3 regions of the Pseudescherichia sp. genome follow, and region 1 is predicted to be linked to each of the others. Evidence: predicted binding sites of a transcription regulator. Region 1 holds the regulator's gene; each other region holds the start of a gene.
The links. Region 1 encodes PurR, which represses purine synthesis genes. Its sites were predicted from a motif close to CANGCAAACGTTTGCNTG; they were not measured.
Positions count from the first base shown of each region.

Region 2: a site for PurR is predicted at 5,074-5,091, ahead of purE (5-(carboxyamino)imidazole ribonucleotide mutase). Genes of this name have one in related genera too.
Region 3: a site for PurR is predicted at 2,468-2,485, ahead of RTX96_RS05455 (NCS2 family protein). Genes of this name have one in related genera too.

Region 1 is NZ_DAMBWA010000005.1:261,980-269,754, reverse strand. It holds gene RTX96_RS09855 (NlpC/P60 family protein) at 1-623, shown strand, start outside; gene RTX96_RS09850 (MFS transporter) at 663-1,829, opposite strand; gene RTX96_RS09845 (YnhF family membrane protein) at 2,013-2,102, opposite strand; gene purR (HTH-type transcriptional repressor PurR) at 2,400-3,425, shown strand; gene punR (DNA-binding transcriptional activator PunR) at 3,459-4,370, opposite strand; gene punC (purine nucleoside transporter PunC) at 4,507-5,664, shown strand; gene cfa (cyclopropane fatty acyl phospholipid synthase) at 5,933-7,081, shown strand; gene RTX96_RS09820 (riboflavin synthase subunit alpha) at 7,126-7,775, opposite strand, start outside.
Region 2 is NZ_DAMBWA010000008.1:29,462-37,236, forward strand. It holds gene RTX96_RS12165 (PTS transporter subunit EIIC) at 1-1,043, shown strand, start outside; gene malI (Mal regulon transcriptional regulator MalI) at 1,133-2,149, shown strand; gene cysS (cysteine--tRNA ligase) at 2,266-3,651, opposite strand; gene ppiB (peptidylprolyl isomerase B) at 3,825-4,319, shown strand; gene lpxH (UDP-2,3-diacylglucosamine diphosphatase) at 4,322-5,044, shown strand; gene purE (5-(carboxyamino)imidazole ribonucleotide mutase) at 5,163-5,672, shown strand; gene purK (5-(carboxyamino)imidazole ribonucleotide synthase) at 5,669-6,736, shown strand; gene mnmH (tRNA 2-selenouridine(34) synthase MnmH) at 6,895-7,775, shown strand, end outside.
Region 3 is NZ_DAMBWA010000003.1:125,961-133,735, forward strand. It holds gene RTX96_RS05450 (AsmA family protein) at 1-904, opposite strand, end outside; gene RTX96_RS05455 (NCS2 family protein) at 1,025-2,416, opposite strand; gene recG (ATP-dependent DNA helicase RecG) at 2,520-4,601, opposite strand; gene trmH (tRNA (guanosine(18)-2'-O)-methyltransferase TrmH) at 4,606-5,295, opposite strand; gene spoT (bifunctional GTP diphosphokinase/guanosine-3',5'-bis pyrophosphate 3'-pyrophosphohydrolase) at 5,300-7,408, opposite strand; gene rpoZ (DNA-directed RNA polymerase subunit omega) at 7,427-7,702, opposite strand; gene gmk (guanylate kinase) at 7,757-7,775, opposite strand, start outside.

The DNA of each region.
Region 1 (7,775 bases):
CAAGCACCGTCAAGACCGTCTCTTCCAGCACCAAACGCGCATCAAGCAGCGCGAAAACCAGCAAAGTCGCCTCTCGCCGCACCAAAAACAGCCCAGATAAGATTGCCTCCCTCGCGGGTGCAGAAAAATGCACCGTGCGCAAAGGGCATAAGACGCGCTGTGTGAAGGCAAAAAACGATAAGCCGGAGACGCTGGCGGATCTACATAAAGCGCGTGTGCAAAAAGCGCAGAAAACGGCAATGAATAAACTGATGGATCAGATCGGCAAGCCCTATCGCTGGGGAGGCTCCTCCCCGCGTACCGGTTTTGACTGCAGCGGTCTGGTCTATTACGCCTATAAGGATCTGGTCAAGTTCCGCATTCCCCGTACGGCCAATGAGATGTACCACCTTCGCGATGCGTCTCCGGTAAATACCCGTGAGTTACAGAGTGGCGATCTGGTCTTCTTCCGTACCCAAGGCCGGGGCACGGCCGATCACGTTGGCGTCTACGTCGGTAACGGTAAATTCATTCAGTCTCCGCGCAGCGGTCAGGATATTCAGATCACCTCCCTGAACGAAGACTACTGGCAGCGCCACTATGTGGGGGCACGCCGGGTAATGACCTCGAAAACCCTTCGTTAATTCAGCGTCCTGCCCTCCGTGGCAGGACACAACGTTCCCTTACTCTACCGCGTACTCACGTTCGGCCTGGCCGCGCCCTGACACCAGCACCAGCAGCAGTGCCAGCACCGCAATCAGCGCGCCGGTCACCGGTACTACGCTATACCCCAGTCCTCCCGAGATCACCGCGCCCCCCGCGGCAGCGCCCAGCGCATTACCGAGATTGAAAGCACCGATGTTGACGGATGATGACAGGCCTGGCGCCTCATGAGCCACGCGCATCACACGCATCTGCAGCGGTGGCACCACGGCAAAGGTCGCCGCACCCCAGATGACCATGCTCACCGCCGCACCCAGCTCGTTACGCGCCAGCAGCGGGATTGCCAGCATGATAACGATCAGCAGCAGGAAAAAGCCTTTTAGGGTGCCGGTTACAGAGCGATCCGCCAGCTTGCCGCCCAGGTAGTTGCCGATGGAGAAGCCCACCCCAATCAGGACCAGCATCGCGGTAACAAACAGCGGCGTAGCATGGGTAATCTCATGCAATACCGGGGCGATGTAGGTATAGAGCGTAAACATTGCCCCTGCGCCCAGCACGGTGGTCAGTAAAGCTGACAGCACCTGCGGACGCACCAGCACGGCCAGCTCTTTACGCACCTCCGGACGCTCTCCGGCGCTGCCTTTTGGCAGGGAGAAGAAGAGGCTCAGCATCGAGATCACGCCAAGGCCCGCGGTGGCGAGAAACGACATGCGCCAGCCGATGGTTTCACCCAGCCACGTTGCCGCCGGTACGCCGCCGATATTCGCGATGGTCAGCCCCATAAACATGGTGGCCACCGCGCTGGCCTGCTTCTCTTTCGGCACGACGCTGGCTGCCACGACCGACCCCAGGCCAAAGAAGGCACCGTGGTTAAGGCTGGTGATGATGCGCGAAAGCATCAGGGTGGTGTAGTCGGGAGAGAGTGCGGACAGCACGTTGCCCAGGGTAAAGATTGCCATCAGGAAGATCAGCGCGCTACGGCGAGCACGATGGGAGAGCAGCAGCGTCATCAGCGGCGCACCCACCATGACGCCAATGGCGTAGGCGCTGATGAGCATTCCCGCTGCCGGAATAGAGACATCTACTCCGCGGGCGATAGTTGGCAGCAGGCCCATCGGGGAGAACTCGGTGGTCCCGATGCCAAATGCCCCAATCGCCAGGGCCAGCAGGGGAAAGTTAATTTTCATATTTTGACTCCAGAATTGCCGTGTCGATCAGGCGACACTGTCACAGAAGTCAAAAGCATGACATTTATCACAAAAAAACAGAAGTTATCAAACTAACAAAAGTTTATTGCCATTTTGATAACAATTAACGCGGCGCCAGAGGGGATGCCGAAACAGAGGGAGAGGGCTCTCCCTCATGCTAAATCAATTTAACGCAGCGGTCAGCGCACCAGCAACAATCAGGCCCAGCACAACAACGGTCGTCATCAGGGAAAACTTCAGATCTGCACTCATCAATTTCTCTCCATTCTAATTACCCCACAAAAAGTGAGCTTGCGCATTTTTACACATTTATGGGCAAAAATCTTCTTTGATTTGGGGTGATATGCGTTTTAACGCTTCCCCTTTTCATCAAGATAAGACAAAATTCCACGCTAAATTTATTCGCGTACCGGCCATAGACCCCTCCTGACGTTCCGTGTCGTTTTCCCGGCGAATCGCATCCCCAAAAGTTGCGTGCAGGCTGAGTAGAGGCAAACGTTTACCTACACTATTTTCAGGAGCTTACGTCGTGGTTTGGAGTGACATTGAATGGCAACTATAAAAGACGTAGCGAAACGAGCAAACGTTTCCACCACAACCGTATCACATGTAATTAACAAAACGCGTTTTGTTGCAGAAGAGACGCGTAACGCAGTGTGGGCAGCCATTAAAGAGCTGCACTATTCACCCAGCGCCGTGGCTCGCAGCCTGAAGGTTAACCATACCAAATCGATTGGCCTGCTGGCGACCAGCAGCGAAGCGCCCTATTTTGCTGAGATTATCGAGGCAGTAGAGAAGAACTGTTTCCAGAAAGGCTACACCCTGATTTTGGGTAACGCCTGGAACAACCTCGAGAAGCAGCGTGCCTATCTGTCGATGATGGCGCAGAAGCGCGTCGATGGCCTGCTGGTAATGTGCTCTGAATACCCTGCCCCGCTGCTTAGCATGCTGGAGGAGTATCGCCATATCCCTATGGTGGTGATGGACTGGGGTGAGGCAAAAGCCGACTTCACCGACTCGGTCATCGATAATGCCTTTGAGGGTGGCTATATGGCTGGCCGCTACCTGGTCGAACGCGGCCACCGCGAAATCGGTGTGATCCCCGGCCCGCTCGAGCGTAATACCGGCGCAGGCCGCCTGGCCGGCTTTATGAAAGCGATGGAAGAGGCGCTGATTAACGTACCGGAAAACTGGATTGTGCAGGGCGACTTTGAACCTGAGTCCGGCTACCGCGCGATGCAGCAGATCCTCTCCCAGCCGCATCGCCCTACTGCCGTGTTCTGCGGCGGCGATGTGATGGCGATGGGCGCGCTCTGCGCCGTCGACGAGATGGGCCTGCGCGTGCCGCAGGATGTATCGCTGATTGGGTATGATAACGTGCGTAACGCTCGCTTCTTCACCCCTGCACTGACGACCATCCACCAGCCTAAAGATTCGCTGGGTGAAACCGCATTCAATATGCTGATGGACCGCATCGTCAACAAGCGTGAAGAGTCGCAGTCGATTGAGGTTCATCCCCGGCTGATCGAGCGCCGCTCGGTGGCCGACGGCCCCTTCCGCGACTATCGTCGTTAAGCATCCGCCGCCGATCAACGCCTCGGGAGCCGTTTACACTGGCTCCCGCAGCCACTCCCGATTAAGCGTTTCGCTATCCCCTAAATAGTCCAGCAGCCAGCCCAGCGCGGGCGAGTTATCATTTTGCTGCCAGGTCAGGCAGCAGGCCGCATCCGGAAACGGCTCCTCCAGCTGCAGCTCCACCCACTCACCGCGATCGAGCCACGGCCTGGCAAAATGGCCTGGCACCATGCCGATGCATAGCCCGGCGCTCAGGCACTCGGCGGAGGAGGTCCAGTCCGGCACCACCATTCGCCGCTGGTTGTCCAGCAGCCATGTGATGCGTTTGGGCAGTAGCCGGGAGGTATCCTCCCATACCAGTGACGGCCAGCCGCGCAGGAGATCGTCGCTCAGCGGGCCATCCATACCCGCCAGCGGGTGATGAGCGGCCACGACGCAGCGCCAGTTGAGCATGCCCATATCGCGAAAAGCAAAGCGCCCACCCACCGGTATGGCCTGGGTCGCACCGATAGCCAGCTCCACGCGCCCATCGGCCAGCGCATCCCAGACGCCGTTAAACACCTCTTTTTGCACCAGCAGCTCAACGTCTGAAAAATGACGATAGAAGTCGACAATCATCTGCCGGGTGCGCTCGGGCCGGACGATATTATCCACGGCGATAGCAAGCTGGCCACGCCAGCCGTTAGCTATCTGCTGGCACTGCTGTCGGGTGACCTGCATTTTTTTGATGACAGAACGCCCCTCCTGCAAAAACCAGCTTCCTGCCGGGGTTAACACCACGTCCCGGTGCCGTCGTTCAAACAGCGGCACGGCCAGCCACGCTTCAAGCTGTCGTACCGTGTAGCTGATGGCGGAGGGAACCCGGTGCAGCTCCTGAGCAGCGGCGCTAAAGCTTCCGGTACGAGCCACGGTATCTACGACGTCAAGGGAGTAATCTGACCACATATTCTGCCTGCAAAAAATTTGAATGCACTGCGCAAATATTACCGTTTCACAACCGGTAATGCACTGCCTACACTTTGCCGCTTTGTGATCTGCACTGTTTAACCTCTATCGTGAAAGAGAATAAGAAGGAAAGATGATGTTACCTGGTAAAGGATTTTTAGTCTGGCTAGCGGGATTGAGCGTGCTGGGCTTTCTGGCAACGGATATGTACCTGCCGGCGTTTACGGCTATTCAGCAGGATCTTAATACCCCTGCATCGGCAGTAAGTGCCAGCCTTAGCCTGTTTCTGGCCGGCTTTGCCCTTGCCCAGCTGATATGGGGCCCGCTCTCCGATCGCTTTGGCCGCAGGCTGGTCCTCCTCTGCGGGCTGGGACTGTTTGCTTTTGGCTGCATCGGCATGCTATGGGTGCGCGACGGCACCATGCTGCTGATACTGCGTTTTGTTCAGGCCGTGGGGGTATGTGCCGCCGCGGTCACCTGGCAGACGCTGGTAACGGACTACTATCCGGCTCAGCGGGTTAACCGTATTTTTGCCACTATTATGCCGCTGGTTGGGCTCTCCCCCGCCCTCGCGCCGCTGCTGGGAAGCTGGATCCTCGCCCACTCCCACTGGCAGAACATCTTTATGGTGCTGTTTGTTATCACGCTGCTGCTGATGCTGCCCGCACTTCGCCTTAAAAAACCGGTAAAAAAGTATCATCCGCAAACGACACCCGTTACCTTCGGGCTGCTGTTACGCTCTCGCTTTTACTGCGGAAACGTCACCATCTACGCCGCCTGCTCAGCCAGCTTTTTCGCCTGGCTTACCGGTTCGCCGTTTATTCTCAGTGCTCTGGGCTATGGCCCCGCGGCGATTGGCCTGAGCTATGTCCCGCAAACCATCGCTTTTCTGGTGGGAGGCTATGGCTGTCGGGCAGCCCTTCAGCGCTGGCAGGGGCCGCGTCTGCTGCCCTGGCTGCTGGCTGGCTATGCGCTGAGCGTGGTTGCCGTCTGGCTGGTGGCCTTCCTGCCACAGGTCTCATTGACGCTGCTGCTGGTTCCGTTCTGCGTGATGGCGATGGCTAACGGTGCAATCTATCCGATTGTGGTGGCCCAGGCGCTGAGCCCGTTTCCTCAGGGGGCGGGACGTGCAGCGGCGCTACAAAATACCCTCCAGCTGGGTCTCTGCTTTTTAGCCAGTCTGCTGGTCTCAACGCTCATCGCTACGCCTCTGCTTACCACAACCAGCGTTATGCTGCTGACTGTTTTGCTGGCCGGACTGGGCTATTGGGGACAAAAACAAGCAGCAAAATAATTAGTTAACTAACCATAATAGGTTGAACGACCCGTTTTTGCGGCCTATACTCATTTCGATAATTTTTATTAACAAAAATAAGTATGTTTTCACAGGCGCAGGATCGCGCCTGTTCTCCCACGGACGGCATTTTCGGCAAGGGCTATCTCCCTTCCTCTGTTCTACGTCGGATATCAAGCTCACGGCCCGTTCCGTGGGATTTCTCACAAACCATTAAAAGCGTCTACGCTGTTTGAAGGTTCTGATCACATAGGGTGATGGAGAAGCTATGAGTTCATCGTGTATAGAAGAAGTCAACATACAGAGCGATAACTGGTTCCGTATCGCAAACGAACTGTTAAGCCGCGCGGGCATCGCTATCAACGGCACTGCCCCATCGGATATCCGGGTAAAAAACCCCCGTTTTTTTAAGCGCGTCCTAAAAGAGGGCTCACTCGGGCTGGGCGAAAGCTATATGGACGGCTGGTGGGAGTGCGAACGGCTGGATATATTTTTTAGCAAGGTGCTTCGCGCCGGGCTGGAAAACCAGATGCCGCGCCACGTTAAAGATACGCTAAGGATTGCGGCGGCGCGGGTACTCAACCTGCAAAGCCAGAAACGCGCCTGGATAGTCGGTAAAGAGCATTACGATCTCGGCAACGATCTCTTCAGCCGCATGCTTGATCCCTATATGCAGTACTCTTGCGCTTACTGGAAAGAGGCGCAGACGCTGGAGGAGGCGCAGCAGGCAAAACTGCGGCTAATCTGCGAAAAATTGCAGCTGCAGCCCGGCATGCGTGTGCTGGATATTGGCTGCGGCTGGGGTGGTCTGGCGTACTTTATGGCCAAAAACTACGGCGTCAGCGTGACCGGGGTGACCATTTCAGCAGAGCAGCAAAAGATGGCCCAGGCGCGCTGCGAAGGGCTGGATGTAACTATTCTGCTCCAGGACTATCGCGATCTTAAGGATCAGTTTGACCGTGTCGTCTCCGTTGGCATGTTTGAGCACGTGGGGCCGAAAAACTATGCCACCTACTTTGAGGTGGTCGATCGCAACCTCCGGCCCGACGGACTGTTCCTGCTCCACACCATTGGTTCGAAAAAAACCGACCATCACGTAGACCCGTGGATAGATAAGTATATCTTCCCCAACGGATGCCTGCCGTCAGTGCGCCAGATTGCGAATGCCAGCGAGCCCCATTTTATCATGGAGGACTGGCATAACTTTGGCGCTGATTACGATACTACGCTGATGGCCTGGCACGAGCGTTTTCTGGCCGCATGGCCGGACATTGCCGATAACTACTCTGAACGCTTTAAGCGCATGTTCAGCTACTATCTGAACGCCTGCGCAGGTGCCTTTCGTGCCCGGGATATCCAGCTTTGGCAGGTCGTGTTCAGCCGCGGTGTCGAAAACGGCCTGCGCGTGGCGCGCTGACCGATGCTAATAAAAACCCCGGCAGGCCGGGGTTTTTTATTTAATTACTCTTCGCTGCCGCTGACCGAGGCGGCAATCATCGCCGCTTCACGGCTCGCCAGCACGCGCTCAACCGTATCCACAATGGCCTGGGTCTGCGGGTCGATCTCGATATTCACCTTATGCCCCAGCTTCTTATTGCCCAGCGTAGTGCGCTCCAGCGTTTCAGGGATCAGATGCACACAGAAACGCGTCGGCGTCACCTCACCCACCGTCAGGCTAATACCATCCACGCCAACATAGCCTTTATAAAGAATATATTTCATCAGGTTGGCGTCCTGAACTTTAAACCAGATTTGGCGGTTATTTTCTGAGGTCAGAATTTTCACCACCTCTGCGGTCGTAATAATATGCCCCGACATCAGATGGCCGCCGATCTCATCGCTAAACTTCGCCGCACGTTCAACGTTCACCTCGCCGCCTACGCTCAGTTCGCCCAGGTTGGTAATACGCAGCGTCTCTTTCATCAGGTCAAAGCTGACCAGCGGGCCATTGATGCTGGTGACGGTCAGACAGCAGCCGTTATGCGCCACAGACGCGCCGGTCTCCAGCCCCGGCAGCATCGACTCAGGCAGCTGGACGACGTGGGTGCGGAAGTTGGGTTTTTCATCAATGGACACGATTTTTGCCGTGCCCTGTACAATACCAGTAAACA
Region 2 (7,775 bases), on a different contig from region 1:
AACGCTTTGTCGCCATCGCTACCGCATTTCTGTCGTTCCTGCTCGGCCTGCTGCTGCCCTACGTCTGGCAGCATATCCAGGCGGGTATCGATGCGCTCTCGGTGGTGGTGAACGGTGATAACCAGGCCGCGTCGACCTTTATCTTTGGGCTGGTAGAACGTGCGCTGATCCCGCTCGGCCTGCACCATATCTGGTATCCGTCGTTCTGGTACTCGTTTGGCGACTACACCACTCAGGCGGGCCAGGTTATTCACGGCGACCAGACTATCTGGTTCAAAATGCTGGAAGATGGCGTCAAGTCGTTCAGCAGCGACACCTACCAGAATGCCGGTAAGTTCATGCAGGGCGAGTTCCCACTGATGCTGTTTGCGCTGCCTGCCGCCTGTCTGGCGATGTATCATGAAGCGCATACCCGTAATAAAAAGATCGCCTCCGGTATTCTCTTCTCCGCCGCGCTGACCTGCTTCCTGACCGGGATCACCGAGCCGGTTGAGTTTACCTTTATCTTCGTTGCGCCGGTGCTCTACGTCTTCAACGCCATCATGGCCGGGCTGTCGTATATGTGCATGTACCTGCTCCATGCGCACATCGCGAAATCCTTCTCAGCGGGCCTGATCGACTACATCTCGTTCGGTATTCTGCCGTCGTTTAACGGCTACCAGACCAACTTCCTGAACGCGATTATCGTCGGCATCCCGATGGGTCTGATCTACTACTTCACCTTCCGCTTTGTGATCCGCCGCTTCGACGTTAAGACGCCGGGCCGCACCGAAGTGACCGCTAACGTTAACGATAAAACCGATGACGAGCTGGCGACCGAAATCGTTGCCCTGCTGGGCGGTGCAAACAATATCAGCTCGGTAGGCTCATGCATCACCCGCCTGCGTCTTGAGGTGGCGAAGAGCGAGCTGGTGGACAAAGACGGCCTGAACGGTGTCGGCGCGCGTGGCGTGGTGTTCGTTGGCGATAACGGCATCCAGGTGATTTTCGGCGCACGCGCGCAGTTTATTGCCCAGACCATGTCGGGCATGATCGGCAAGTAACCTGAGGCTGTTAAGGTGATTAGGTCTCCTGTATCGTACAGGAGACTTTTCATCGTTGACTGCATAGCCGTTAAGTTCAGGGAGTGGATTTGAAGAAGGTCAGCATTATTGATGTCGCGAAGCTGGCGGGGGTCTCTGTCTCGACCGTTTCGCTGGTGCTTCGCCAGAAAGGGAAAATATCAACCGCCACGATTGAAAAGGTGCAGCAGGCGATCGACACGCTCGGCTACGTTCACAACGTGGCGGCAGCGAACCTCCGCGCCAACACTTCTAACCTGATTGGCCTGATCCTGCGCGACTTTAGCGACAGTTTTTCTGTGAAGGTGATGGCCAGCACCGTGCTGGAGCTGGAGAAGCAGGGCTACATGGTTTTTCTCAGCCAGCCTCTGAACGATAGCGACAGCCTTGAGCGCTGCCTGCTCTCGTTTAAACAGCAGGGCGTAGCAGGCGTGATCTATCTTGCCTCCGATGCCACCACCTCGCGTCTGCCGAAGCTTATCCGCACCTGTCCCCTGCCGCTGGTTGTGGTATCGCAATCGCTGCTGGAGGAGGAGTGCAACCTGGTGATGCGCGATAACCGCCAGGCCGCCAGCCTTGCCACCCGCTACCTGATCGAGCGCGGCCACCGCAGCATCGCCTACATCGGCGGTACGGAGAGTAGCCTGATCCGCCAGCAGCGGCTGGCCGGGTTTCGCAGCGCGCTGACCCAGTACGGACTGGTGACCCGGGAGGAGTCTACCCCGGCCTGCATGGAGGGGACCCACGCGGCGAGCCACGCGACCCGGCAGCTGCTGGAGAAGAACAACACCATCACCGCCCTGCTCTGCCACTCGCCTGATGCAATGATCGGCTCGCTCTCCGGCATTCATCAGGTAGGTCGTACGGTAGGAAAAGATGTGTTCCTGACACAGCAGGTGGCGCTGGTCGGTTTCGAGGATATGCTGCACGTGAACTTAACGTCGCCCTCGTTTACCTACGTATCGTCGGCAAGCGAAGAGACTGGACGCCAGGCAGCGTCGCTGATGATCCGCAAAATCAAAGAGCCGGATCTGCTGACCCAGCGCATCACCCTTTCCGGACAGCTGGTGACGCGCGAGTCAGCTTAAGATAGAGGGATTGCAGACCCTGTAGGCCCGGTAAGCGCAGCGCCACCGGGCATTGATCTGTTGGCTCTGTCATGCCGGGTGGCGCTTCGCTTACCCGGCCTACAAAACCCGTCGTCTTACTTACGACGCCAGGTGGTCCCCTGCGGGCCATCTTCCAGCACGATCCCCATCTCGTTCAGACGGTCACGCGCCGCATCCGCCGCAGCCCAATCTTTCGCTTTACGCGCATCCAGACGCTGCTGGATCAGGGCTTCAATCTCCGCTACTTCACCGTCATCCGCCTGAGCTCCGCTCTGCAGGAAGGCTTCCGGATCCTGCTCCAGCAGACCAAGCACGGCAGCCAGCTTGCGCAGATGAGATGCCAGCGCGTTCGCCGCCTGCATGTCTTCGCTCTTCAGACGGTTAACGTCGCGGGCCATATCAAACAGCACCGAGTAGGCTTCCGGGGTGTTGAAGTCGTCGTCCATCGCCTCGATAAAGCGCGTTTCGAAGGCCTCGCCGCCCGCTGCCGCAACAGATGTGTCGGTGCCGCGTAATGCGGTGTAGAGACGCTCCAGCGCCGAGCGCGCCTGCTTGAGGTTCTCTTCGCTATAGTTAAGCTGGCTGCGGTAGTGACCGGACATCAGGAAGTAACGGATGGTCTCCGCATCGTAATACTTCAGCACGTCGCGCACGGTAAAGAAGTTGCCCAGCGATTTCGACATCTTCTCGCGGTCAACCATCACCATGCCGGAGTGCATCCAGTAGTTCACGTACTCGCCGTCATGGGCGCAGGTAGACTGGGCGATTTCGTTTTCATGGTGCGGGAACATCAGGTCCGATCCGCCGCCGTGAATGTCGAAATGGTGGCCCAGCTGCTTGCAGTTCATCGCCGAGCACTCAATGTGCCAGCCCGGACGCCCTTCGCCCCACGGTGACGGCCAGCTCGGCTCGCCCGGCTTGGACATCTTCCACAGCACAAAATCCATCGGGTTGCGTTTGATCTCAGCGACTTCGACGCGCGCCCCGGCCTGCAGCTGCTCCAGATCCTGGCGCGACAGCTTGCCGTAGTTGGGATCGGTCGGCACGGAGAACATCACGTCACCGTTGTCAGCTACGTAGGCATGACCGCGCGCGATCAGGCGCTCGGTGATCTCGATGATTTCGTGAATATGGTGGGTGGCGCGCGGCTCGCTGTCCGGACGCAGGATGTTCAGGGCGTCAAAGTCAGCGTGCATCTCGCCAATCATGCGATCTACCAGCGCGACAAAACTCTCGCCGTTTTCATTAGCACGTTTGATGATCTTGTCGTCGATATCGGTGATGTTACGCACGTACTTCAGATCATAGCCGAGGAAACGCAGGTAGCGCGACACCACGTCAAAAGAGACGAAGGTGCGGCCGTGGCCGATATGGCAGAGATCGTAAACGGTGATACCACACACGTACATGCCCACTTTCCCGGCATGAATAGGTTTGAATTCCTCTTTTTGGCGCGTCAGCGTATTAAAAATTTTTAGCATCAAAGATTCCGTTAAGACGTGTGTGGAGAATGAACTCAGTATGATACCCATAATTGATAACCGAAGCAGCACCCTTTGCAAGGTGATCGAACCTTGCGGTTATGCTATAACAGGCGACTATACGTGACCCACAGCTGGGTCGATGCTCTACACTACCGGAACAGGATGCAAAAATGGTTACTTTCCACACTAATCACGGCGATATCGTAATCAAAACTTTCGATGACAAAGCGCCTGAAACTGTTAAGAACTTCCTGGACTACTGCCGCGAAGGTTTCTACAACAACACCATTTTCCACCGTGTTATCAATGGCTTTATGATCCAGGGCGGCGGTTTTGAGCCGGGCATGAATCAGAAAGCGACCAAAGACGCGATCAAAAACGAAGCGAACAACGGCCTGAAAAACACCCGTGGCACGCTGGCGATGGCCCGTACTCAGGCCCCGCACTCTGCAACCGCCCAGTTCTTTATTAACGTAGCAGACAACGACTTCCTGAACTTCAGCGGTGAAAACATGCAGGGCTGGGGCTACTGCGTATTCGCCGAAGTGGTTGAAGGCATGGACGTAGTCGACAAAATCAAAGCGGTCTCTACCGGTCGCAGCGGCATGCACCAGGACGTTCCTAAAGAAGACGTGATCATCGAAAACGTAACCGTCAGCGAGTAATCGTGGCGACGCTTTTCATCGCAGATCTGCATCTCTCTACAGAAGAACCGGCGATCACCGCCGGTTTTCTGCGTTTTCTGGCCGGTACGGCGCGTGACGCCGACGCCCTCTATATTCTTGGCGATCTCTTTGAAGCCTGGATTGGCGACGACGATCCCAATCCCCTGCATCAGCAGATCGCGGCCGCCCTGAAGGCGCTGAGCGACAGCGGCGTGCCCTGCTACTTTATCCACGGCAATCGTGACTTCCTGCTGGGCCAGCGCTTCGCTCGTGAGAGCGGCATGACGCTGCTGCCGGAAGAGGTAGTGCTCGACCTCTACGGTCGCCGGGTGCTGATTATGCATGGCGATACCCTCTGCACCGACGACGCGGGCTATCAGGCATTTCGCGCTAAGGTTCACCAGCCCTGGCTGCAAAAACTGTTTCTTGCCCTACCGCTGTTTATTCGTCATAGGGTGGCGGCGAAGATGCGCGCCGACAGCAAAGCGGCCAACAGCAGTAAGTCTCTCACCATTATGGATGTGAACCCGCAGGCTGTAAGCCATGCGCTGGAACGCCATAAGGTACAGTGGCTTATCCACGGCCATACCCACCGCCCGGCCGTGCACGAGATGACCGCCAACGGCGAACCGGCGTTTCGCTGCGTGCTGGGCGCCTGGCATAGCGAAGGTTCAATGGTAAAAGTCACCTCACAGCAGGTCGAACTTATCGCTTTTCCGTTTTAATAACTTAACAATTTGCCCGCAAGGTTAGCCGCGCAACCGTTTTCCTTGCGGGATTTCCATGCTATTCTCTGTGCCCTGTTACGCGTTATGCCGCACACCCACAGGAGTTTTTAGACGCATGTCTTCGAGCAATAATCCGGTACGTATCGCCATCGTGATGGGGTCCAAAAGCGACTGGGCAACCATGCAGTTCGCCGCTGAAGTCCTCGATATCCTGAACGTTCCCCACCATGTTGAAGTCGTTTCTGCCCACCGCACGCCGGATAAACTGTTTAGCTTCGCCGAAGGCGCAGAGCAGAATGGCTATCAGGTGATTATTGCGGGTGCAGGCGGCGCGGCGCATCTGCCGGGCATGATCGCCGCCAAAACGCTGGTGCCGGTGCTGGGCGTGCCGGTACAGAGCGCAGCGCTGAGCGGCGTTGACAGCCTCTACTCCATCGTTCAGATGCCGCGCGGTATTCCAGTGGGCACGCTGGCGATTGGTAAAGCCGGCGCCGCCAACGCGGCGTTACTGGCAGCGCAGATCCTTGCCACCCACGACCGTGACCTGCATCAGCGTCTGGTGGAGTGGCGCAATGCCCAGACCGACGAGGTGCTGGATAACCCGGACCCGCGAGGTGCGGCATGAAGCAGGTATGCGTCCTCGGCAACGGCCAGCTGGGCCGGATGCTGCGCCAGGCCGGTGAGCCGCTGGGTATCGCCGTCTGGCCGGTGGGGCTGGATGCCGAGCCGGAAGCTGTGCCTTTTGCGCAGAGCGTGATCACCGCCGAGATCGAGCGCTGGCCGGAAACGGCGTTGACCCGCGAGCTGGCACGCCATCCGGCGTTTGTTAACCGCGACGTTTTTCCCATTATTGCCGACCGTCTGACCCAGAAGCAGCTCTTTGACCGTCTCTCTCTGGCGACTGCGCCGTGGCAGCTGCTGTCGAGCGCCGAAGAGTGGCCCGAGGTGTTTAATGCCCTTGGCGAGCTGGCGATCGTTAAGCGCCGGGTGGGTGGCTACGACGGCCGCGGCCAGTGGCGTCTGCGCGCCAGTGAGATCGATACGCTGCCTGAAGAGTGTTACGGGGAGTGTATCGTCGAGCAGGGCATTAACTTCTCCGGTGAAGTGTCGCTGGTGGGCGCGCGCGGGCATGACGGCAGCACCGTGTTCTATCCCCTGACCCATAACCTGCATCAGGACGGCATTCTGCGCACCAGCGTGGCTTTTCCGCTGGCTGACGCTGAGCAGCAGGCGCAGGCCGAAGCGATGCTGGGGGCAATCATGAGCGAGCTGGGCTACGTCGGCGTGATGGCGATGGAGTGTTTTGTAACCCCTGGCGGGCTGCTGATTAACGAGCTGGCTCCACGGGTGCACAACAGCGGCCACTGGACGCAAAACGGCGCGTCGATCAGCCAGTTTGAGCTGCACCTGCGCGCCATCACCGGCCTGCCACTGCCGAATCCGGTGGTCAACGCCCCGTCGGTGATGATCAACCTGATCGGCAGCGACCTGAACTACGACTGGCTGAAGCTGCCGCTGGTGCATCTGCACTGGTACGATAAAGAGGTGCGCGCCGGCCGCAAGGTGGGACATCTAAACCTCAACGACAGCGATACCGACCGCCTGAGCGCAACCCTGGAAGCGATCGTGCCGCTATTACCACCTGAGTATGCCAGCGGTATCGCATGGGCGTGCGCTAAGCTCGGTTAAGCGTTTCCGCCTTGTTTGTCATGTAAACCGGGTATGCGCAAGTGCAACCCGGTAGTCCCTCTCCCCCTATCATTTTTTTGCCCCATCGCACCAATGGACGCGTAAAATAGCGCGATCTAATGTACAACGTCGCCCTTTGATATGCAGAAGGAAGTCCTATGAGCGAAGGCATGGATTATTACGCGATCCTCACCGCTGATACCCCCCTGCTGGATGTACGCGCCCCGGTTGAATTTGCCCAGGGTGCAATGCCGTCGGCAATCAATCTCCCGTTGATGAACGACGAAGAGCGTGCGGCGGTCGGCACCTGTTATAAACGCCAGGGCCCTGAGGCCGCGTTAACGCTTGGACATCAGCTGGTGTCAGGCATCACGCGCGAACAACGCATTCAATCATGGCGTAATGCCTGCCTGCGCCATCCCGACGGCTATCTGTGTTGCGCCCGTGGTGGCCAGCGCTCGCATATCACACAACAGTGGCTGCATGAGGCAGGCATTGACTATCCGTTAATTCACGGCGGCTATAAGGCCCTGCGTCAGGCGGCAATAATAGCGACGGAGCAGCGCGTCCAGCGTCCGCTGATCCTGATCGGCGGCTGCACCGGCAGCGGTAAAACCGATCTGGTGCGCCAGCATCCTGACGGCATCGATCTGGAAGATCTGGCTCGCCACCGTGGATCGTCATTTGGCCGCACGCTGCAGGCACAGCGTTCGCAGGCAAGCTTTGAAAATGCGCTGGCGGTAGAACTGCTTAAGCGCGACGCGGCGCGCCTGGTGCTGGAAGATGAAGGCCGGACGATCGGCGGCAACCATCTGCCGGGATGCCTGTACGATCGCATGGTAGCGTCGCCTATCGCGGTGGTGGACGATCCTTTTGACCTGCGCGTGGCGCGTCTGCATAACGACTATTTTGTGCGTATGCAGCGCGAGTTTATTGCGGCACACGGCGAGGAGGCAGGCTGGCTGGCCTATGCGGAGTATCTGCATCACGGGCTGTTCGCCATCCGCCGTCGTCTGGGATTGCAGCGCTTTGCCGAACT
Region 3 (7,775 bases), on a different contig from region 1:
TGAACTCGCTGGCGTTCATCGAGAGTCGGCCATCCTCGCTCTGCCAGTCGCCCTTTGTCAGGGTCAGAGCGCGGGCGCTGAGGTCGAGATCGGTCACCGCCCAGTCTGGCCCCTGCAGGCGAGCATCGGTCACCTCAAGACGGCCAATCTGTAGTGAGGGCAGGGTAGTCAGCGGGGCAAAAAAATCGGTCAGGGATTTATCGCTCTGGAGGCGTATGTCGTTCAGGCGCAGGCTGTCGACAATCCAGCCCCCGTCGGCGGTGCGGCGCGCTGTGCCGGTTAGCGATCCGCGCGCCATATCCGCGCCAATGGTGCTCAGGGTCACGTCGCTGTTATCGATACTGCCCTGAATCAGCACGTTGCTGACGGGGACGCCGTTTAGCGTCATCGAGCCGGCGCTGAACTGGATCTGCGCTTTGCTGCCCATCACGTTACCCGCTATCGGCTCCCAGGGCGTGATACCGCCGGTTACCCGCTGGGCGCTCAGATCCCAGCCGGTGGCCGGGCTGTTAAACGCCATATCGCTCAGCAGCAGGCGGTCGGCCTTGAGCGGCAGCGGCGCGGTGGCGGGCGAGAGATTAAGCGTTCCATCCTGGAGCAAAATAGTGTCCGCGTGCAGCGGATCGGTGAGCTGGCGGCTGCTAAAACCGATGTCCACGCTCTTCGCTTCCAGCGTCGCGGGTTGACCTTTGCGGCCAAAGTTGACGTTCTTGAGCAGCAGATGGGAAGGTGAAGAGAAGCGGTGATCGGCGGCGTCAAAGGCGAGGTGATAGTCGGTATTGCTACTGACCCACTTGCCAACCTGCGTTGCACCCCAGCGCGTCTGGACCAGAAAATAGCAGGCCACAATCGCCAGCAGCAGGGCGATCGCAATGTAGAGCAGCATTTTTCCAATCAGTTTCATGGTCTTCCTTCCCGATGAGCATACAAGGAGTTTATGCACGATTTGTGCACAATGCTCAAGGAAGGAATGGTGAGACAGTGTTACGGCGGCAGCGGGTGAATACCGCTGCCGCGATAGGGACTAGTTCTTCTCTGGCGGGAAGACGAGGTTCAGCACGATAGCGGTGATACCGCCCGCAGCGATGCCGGAGGAGAGCAGGTTTTTCAGCCAGTCCGGCGCAAACTGCAGGATCAGCGGCTGCTGGGAGACGCCGAGGCCCACCGCCAGCGAGAGGGCGATAATCATAATCGCGCGGCGGTTCAGCGGCTCTCGGGAGACGATACGCACCCCGGAGGCGGCGATGGTACCGAACATCACCAGCGTTGCACCGCCGAGCACCGGCTCAGGAATATGCTGTACGAAGCCACTCACTGCCGGGAAGAGGCCGAGCACGATCAGCATCAGCGCCACGATAAAGCCTACGTAGCGGCTTGCAACGCCGGTCAACTGGATCACGCCGTTGTTCTGACCGAAGCAGGAGTTCGGGAAGGTGTTGAACACCGCTGAGACAAAGGAGTTCAGGCCGTTTGCCAGCACGCCGCCCTTCAGACGCTTCATATAGAGCGGACCGGAGACCGGCTGCTCCGAGACGTCGGATGTCGCGGTGATGTCGCCGATGGTCTCAAGGGAGGTGATCATAAACACCAGCATCAGCGGCAGGAGCAGGCTCCAGTCAATGCCCAGGCCGTAGTAGAGCGGAGTCGGGATCATGATCAGGTCGCTGCTGGTTGGGGCGCTATTCTGCGGCAGCATGCCCATCCACCACGCCAGCAGGTAGCCTACCGCCATCGCGATCACCAGTGAGGCTACGCGCAGGTAGGGGTTACGCTGGCGGTTCAGCAGGATGATCACGGCCAGCACCACGCCTGCCAGCAGCAGGTTTTTCGGTGCGCCGAAGGTGTGATCCGCCATCGCGCCGTAGCCGCCGCCGATAGAAGTCAGGCCAACCTGAATCAGCGACAGGCCGATAATCATTACCACCACGCCGGAGACCAGCGGAGTGATCACCCGGCGAGCAAGGTGCAGCACGCGGGAGATGACCATCTCGGTGCAGCTTGCCAGCATCAGGGTGCCGAACAGCGCCGCCATCATCGTTGGCACGTCCGCGCCGCCGGTTTTCAGCGCCGTGCCGCCCATAATCAGCGGGGCAACGAAGTTAAAGCTGGTGCCCTGAATGGAGAGCAGACCTGAACCCACCGGACCCCAGGCTTTAATCTGGATAATCGAGGCCACGCCCGAGGCGAACAGCGACATGCTGATGATGTGCTGCGTATCCTGCGCGGGCAGGCCCAGCGCCTGGCAGATCAGCAGTGCCGGAGTGATGACCGCAACAAACATCGCCAGCAGGTGCTGGCAGGCGGCGAAAAGGGTGTGCGCCAGCGGCGGGCGATCTTCCAGACGATAGATCAGTTCGCTGTTGTGTGGCTGCGCAACCGGTTGCGCATCTTTAGACTCGAGGGTGTTAACGGACATCTCAGGCAATTCCACGGTGGAAAAGCGGGCATTTTAGCTGAGCAACTCATAAAAGCAAACGATTGCATTTATAAATTTTACAAGGTGTTTCTAAGCGGCGTTATCAGGCGTTGGAATAACGTTCGGTTTCCGGCATCCAGCGCTCAATTAACGCCGCGGCCTGCTCCGGGTAGCGTTCATGAATATGGCGGGCGAGGCGCTGAACTTCCGGGATCATCGCCCGGTCGCGTAGCAGGTCGGCGACCTTAAACTCGGCGTTGCCGGTCTGACGGGTACCCAGCAGCTCGCCGGGGCCGCGGATCTCCAGATCTTTTTGCGCAATCACAAAGCCGTCGTTACTGTCACGCAGCACCTGCAAACGCATTTGCGCCGTTTTGGAGAGCGGAGATTTGTAAAGCAGTACGCAGTGGGAGGCAACCGCACCGCGACCGACGCGGCCTCGCAGCTGGTGGAGTTGCGCAAGACCAAGGCGCTCGGGATTCTCGATAATCATCAGGCTGGCGTTGGGTACGTCCACGCCTACTTCAATTACGGTTGTTGCCACCAGCAGATGCAGCTCGCCCTGCTTGAACGCCTGCATCACCGCCTGCTTCTCGGCGGGCTTCATGCGGCCGTGGACCAGCCCAACGTTCAGCTCCGGCAGGGCCAGCTTCAGCTCCTCCCACGTCGCTTCGGCGGCCTGGGCCTCGAGCAGGTCAGACTCTTCAATCAGCGTGCAGACCCAGTAGGCCTGGCGGCCTTCGTTGGTGCAGGCATGGCGCACGCGCTCGATAATCTCGCCGCGCCGCGTATCGGCAATTGCCACGGTGGTAACCGGGGTACGTCCTGGCGGCAGCTCGTCGATCACCGAGGTGTCGAGATCGGCGTAGGCGGTCATCGCCAGGGTGCGGGGGATAGGGGTGGCGGTCATGATCAGCTGATGCGGATGGAAGCCCTGCTGCTGGCCCTTCTCCCGCAGCGCCAGCCGCTGATGGACGCCAAAGCGGTGCTGCTCGTCGATGATCACCAGCGCCAGACCGTTAAACTGCACCTGCTCCTGAAAAATGGCGTGCGTGCCGACCACCATCTGCACCTGTCCACTGGCAATTGCTTCCTGTTGTGCAAGGCGGGCCTTGCCCTTCTGCTTGCCCGCCAGCCAGCCTACCTGAATGCCCAGCGGCTCAAACCAGCTACGGAAGTTGTTGGCGTGCTGCTCGGCCAGCAGCTCGGTGGGCGCCATCAGCCCCACCTGCTTGCCGTTGGCGATAGCGCGCAGCGCGGCGAGAGCGGCCACCAGCGTTTTACCCGAGCCAACGTCGCCCTGCACCAGGCGCATCATGGGGATATCCAGCGCCATATCGTGTTCGATCTCTGCCGTAACCCGCGCCTGGGCGGCGGTAGGCTTAAACGGCAGGGCCGCCAGCAGCTGGTTTTTTAACGTATCGTTGGCCTTCAGAGACAGAGCGTGGAACCGCTGCGCCCCGGCGCGCAAAGCCAGCATACTGAGGTTATGCGCCAGCAGCTCTTCCAGGATCAGGCGGCGCTGGGCGGGATGCTGGCCAAGCTCTAAGTCGGCCAGCTGTAAGGTCGGCGGCGGACGATGCAGCGTGCGCAGCGCCTCCGGCAGGCTCATCATCCCCTGCGCCAGCTCAGGCGGCAGCAGCTCGGCAATGGCGCAGGTGTCGAGCAGATCCAGCGCCTGATCGGTCAGCTTACGCAGCGTTCCCTGCTTGATGCCTTCGGTAGTGGGGTAGACCGGCGTCAGGGTCTCCTGCATCTCCGGGGTGCTGAGATCGCCCTGAATGCGGTACTCGGGGTGGATCATCTCCGCGCCGTACTTGCCGCGCTTCGCCTCGCCGTAGGCCAGCACGCGGCGGCCTGGCGAGAGGCTATTTTTCATCGCCGCGTTGAAGTTGAAAAAGCGCATCGTCAGAATGCCGCTGCCGTCGCTGATCTGGCAGGTCATCATCCTGCGACCGCCGAAGGTAACGTTGCTGTTGAGCACTTCGCCCTCGACCGTGGCGTAGACGCCCGGCAGCAGATCGGCAATAGGGTAGAGATGGGTGCGGTCTTCGTAGCGCAGGGGCAGGTGCAGGAGCAGATCCTGGACGTTCACCAGGCCGATTTTAGCCAGCTTGCTGCTTTGCGCCGCGCCAACGCCGGTTAAAGAACTGAGCGGGACAGCATCGAGCAGTTTGCCTTGCATAATCTTACCTGGCTGCCTGCATGGTGGCCCACCACGCGGCGTCGGCTTCTATTTCACCGTGCGCGTTAAGGTCGGGATAGGGCAGTCCCTTCTGCTTCGCCACGCGGGCAAGCACCGGGTAGCTGCCTTCAAACAGCAGTCGATGCTGGTCATCATCATCTATGGTGCTAGAGTCGCGAGCGTACATCCCGGCGTTCTGCCGCTGGCGCTGCGCTTCATAGAGGATCAGCGCAGAGGCGACTGAAACGTTGAGGGACTGCACCATGCCAATCATCGGGATGATAATATCCTGGTCCGCGAGGTCCAGCGCCTCTTGGGTGATACCGGTCTTCTCCTGGCCCATCAGGATACAGGTGGGGCGGGTATAGTCGATATCACGGAAATCTACGGCTTTTTCAGAGAGATGGGTAGCCAGCACCTGCATTCCCTGGCCTTTCAGATGCCCGACGGCATCGGCAATGGTGCGGTGCGTTTTGACCTGCACCCAGCTGTTACTCCCCGCAGCGGAGGAGGCCATGATGCGCATCCGGTTTTCTGGCCAGACGGCGTGTACTTCATGCACGCCGACGGCATCGGCGGTGCGAATGATTGCCGAAACGTTGTGCGGCTTATGAACCTGTTCCATGCAGACGGTCAGATCAGGCTGGCGCCTGGCGAGCATCTCACGTATACGCGCATAACGTTTCAGAGTCATAGGGCTAGTTTCGGTTACGGGTGACCTTGATCACGTCCGGCAGCACGCGGATTTTGCGCATGATATTCGCCAGATGCACGCGGTCGCGGCAGGTCAGGCGGATAAAGGCGCTATAGACGCGACCGTCCTTCTCTTCGGTATTCAGACTTTGAATATTGGAAGAGGCCGTGTTGATTGCCGCCGTCAGGTTGGCCAGCGCGCCCTGATGGTTGAACATATCAACCTTGATCTCGGTGATAAACTCCTGCGCCGTCTCTTTATCCCACTCGACCGCCATAAACTTCTCAGGCTCTTTCTGATAGCCACGGATGTTACGGCAGGACTCATGGTGAATAACCAGCCCTTTGCCGGGACTGACGTGCGCGATAATCGGGTCGCCGGGGATCGGACGGCAGCATTTTGCAAAGGTGATCAGCACCCCGTCCGCGCCCTTAATCGGCAGGTGGCCGTGGCTCGGTGCGGTAGAGACAGCGGAGGCTTCGCCCTGCTGCAGGTTTTTCGCTACCACCACGCTCATGGCGTTGCCGAGACCGATCTCCGCCAGCAGATCGTCGAGAGAGACCAGCTTCATGCGCACCAGCTCGCGCTGGATATTCTCTGATGGGATCTCCGCCAGCTTGCGGCTGCCGCCGAGGGCGTGATTCAGCAGACGACGGCCCAGGCTTACCGAGTCGTCGCGCTTGAGATTTTTCAGCATCTGGCGGATTTTGGCGCGCGCTTTCGAACTCACGACAAAGTTAAGCCAGGCGGCGTTCGGGCGTGCGCCCGGCGCGGTAATAATCTCTACCGTTTGCCCGCTGGTTAGCGGCTGCGACAGCGGGTAGGGCTGTCGATCGACGCGCGCGCCAACGCAGGCGTGGCCGATATCGGTGTGCACCGCATAGGCGAAGTCGACCGGTGTCGCACCGGCAGGCAGCTCAACGATGCGCCCTTCCGGTGTGAAAACGTAAATCTCATCCGGGAAGAGATCGGATTTAACGCTCTCGATAAATTCAAAGGAGCTGCCCGCGCTCTGCTGAAGTTCTAGCAGGCTCTGCATCCAGCGCTGGGCGCGGATCTGCGCGGTGGTGCTGCTCTCACCATGCTCTTTATACGCCCAGTGTGCCGCAACCCCCATCTCTGCCATCTGGTCCATATCCTCAGTACGGATCTGCACCTCAACCGGCACGCCGTGCGGGCCAATCATGGAGGTGTGCAGAGACTGATAGCCGTTCGCTTTTGGAATGGCGATATAGTCCTTCATGCGCCCTGGACGCGGCTTGTAAAGGCTATGCATCTGACCCAGCACGCGATAGCAGGTATCGAGATCGTGGACAATCACCCGGAAAGCATAGATATCCATGATCGAGTGAAAACGTTGCTCTTTCAGCACCATCTTGCAGTAGATGGAGTAGAGATGCTTCTCGCGACCGCTTACGCGGCAGGGAATTCCCGCCTCCTGCAAGCGCCCTTCGATCTCCGAGAGGATTTTTTGGATCATCTCTTTACGGTTGCCGCGCGCGGCCTTCACGACCTCTTTAATCACGCGGTAGCGGTTCGGGTGCAGCGCTTCAAAGCCCAGCTCTTCCAGCTCGGTTTTGATGTGATGGATACCTAAGCGGTGCGCCAGCGGACTGTAGATTTCGAGGGTTTCACGGGCGATGCGGCGACGTTTATCCGGGCGCAGTGAGCCCAGCGTGCGCATGTTATGGGTGCGGTCAGCAAGCTTGATGAGAATGACGCGGATATCCTGCACCATCGCCATGATCATCTTGCGAAAGTTTTCGGCCTGCGCCTCTTTCTTATCGCGGAAATTCAGCTTATCAAGCTTTGAAACCCCTTCCACCAGCTCGGCCACGGTTTTGCCAAACAGCTGCTCCATGTCCTGGTAGGTGGCGGGGGTATCTTCAATTACGTCATGCAGCAGGGCGGCCATCAGCGTTTCATGGTCGAGTTTCATCTCGGCCAGAATACAGGCCACCGCTACCGGGTGCGTAATGTAGGGTTCACCGCTTGAACGTGTCTGGCCCTCGTGAGCGTCACGTGCAACGAGATACGCCTGCTGGAGACGTTTGATCTGGTCTTCCGGCAGGTAGGTGCGAATCAGTTGATTCAGGCTTTCAAACAGATACAAGGGTGACCTGCAGCGTTATTAACGACGACCTTCAGCAATAGCGGTGACGGCCTGTAACTCAGCGGCTTCCTGCTCTTGCTGCTCCTGGCGCTCACGTACGTCGAGGATCTGGTTGTTGATCAGACCTTCTTCGATTTCGCGCAGCGCGATAACGGTAGTTTTATCGTTCTCTTCCGCTACCAGCGGATCTTTACCGCCAACCTGCATCTGACGAGCGCGACGCGCGGCCACCAGTACCAGGTCAAAACGGTTACCAATTTTCTCTACAGCGTCCTGAACAGTTACGCGTGCCATACTTAAAGTGCTCCACAGATGAAGAAATGACTGGGCATGATACTGAAACCCGGTTCAATCTGCCAATAGTTTG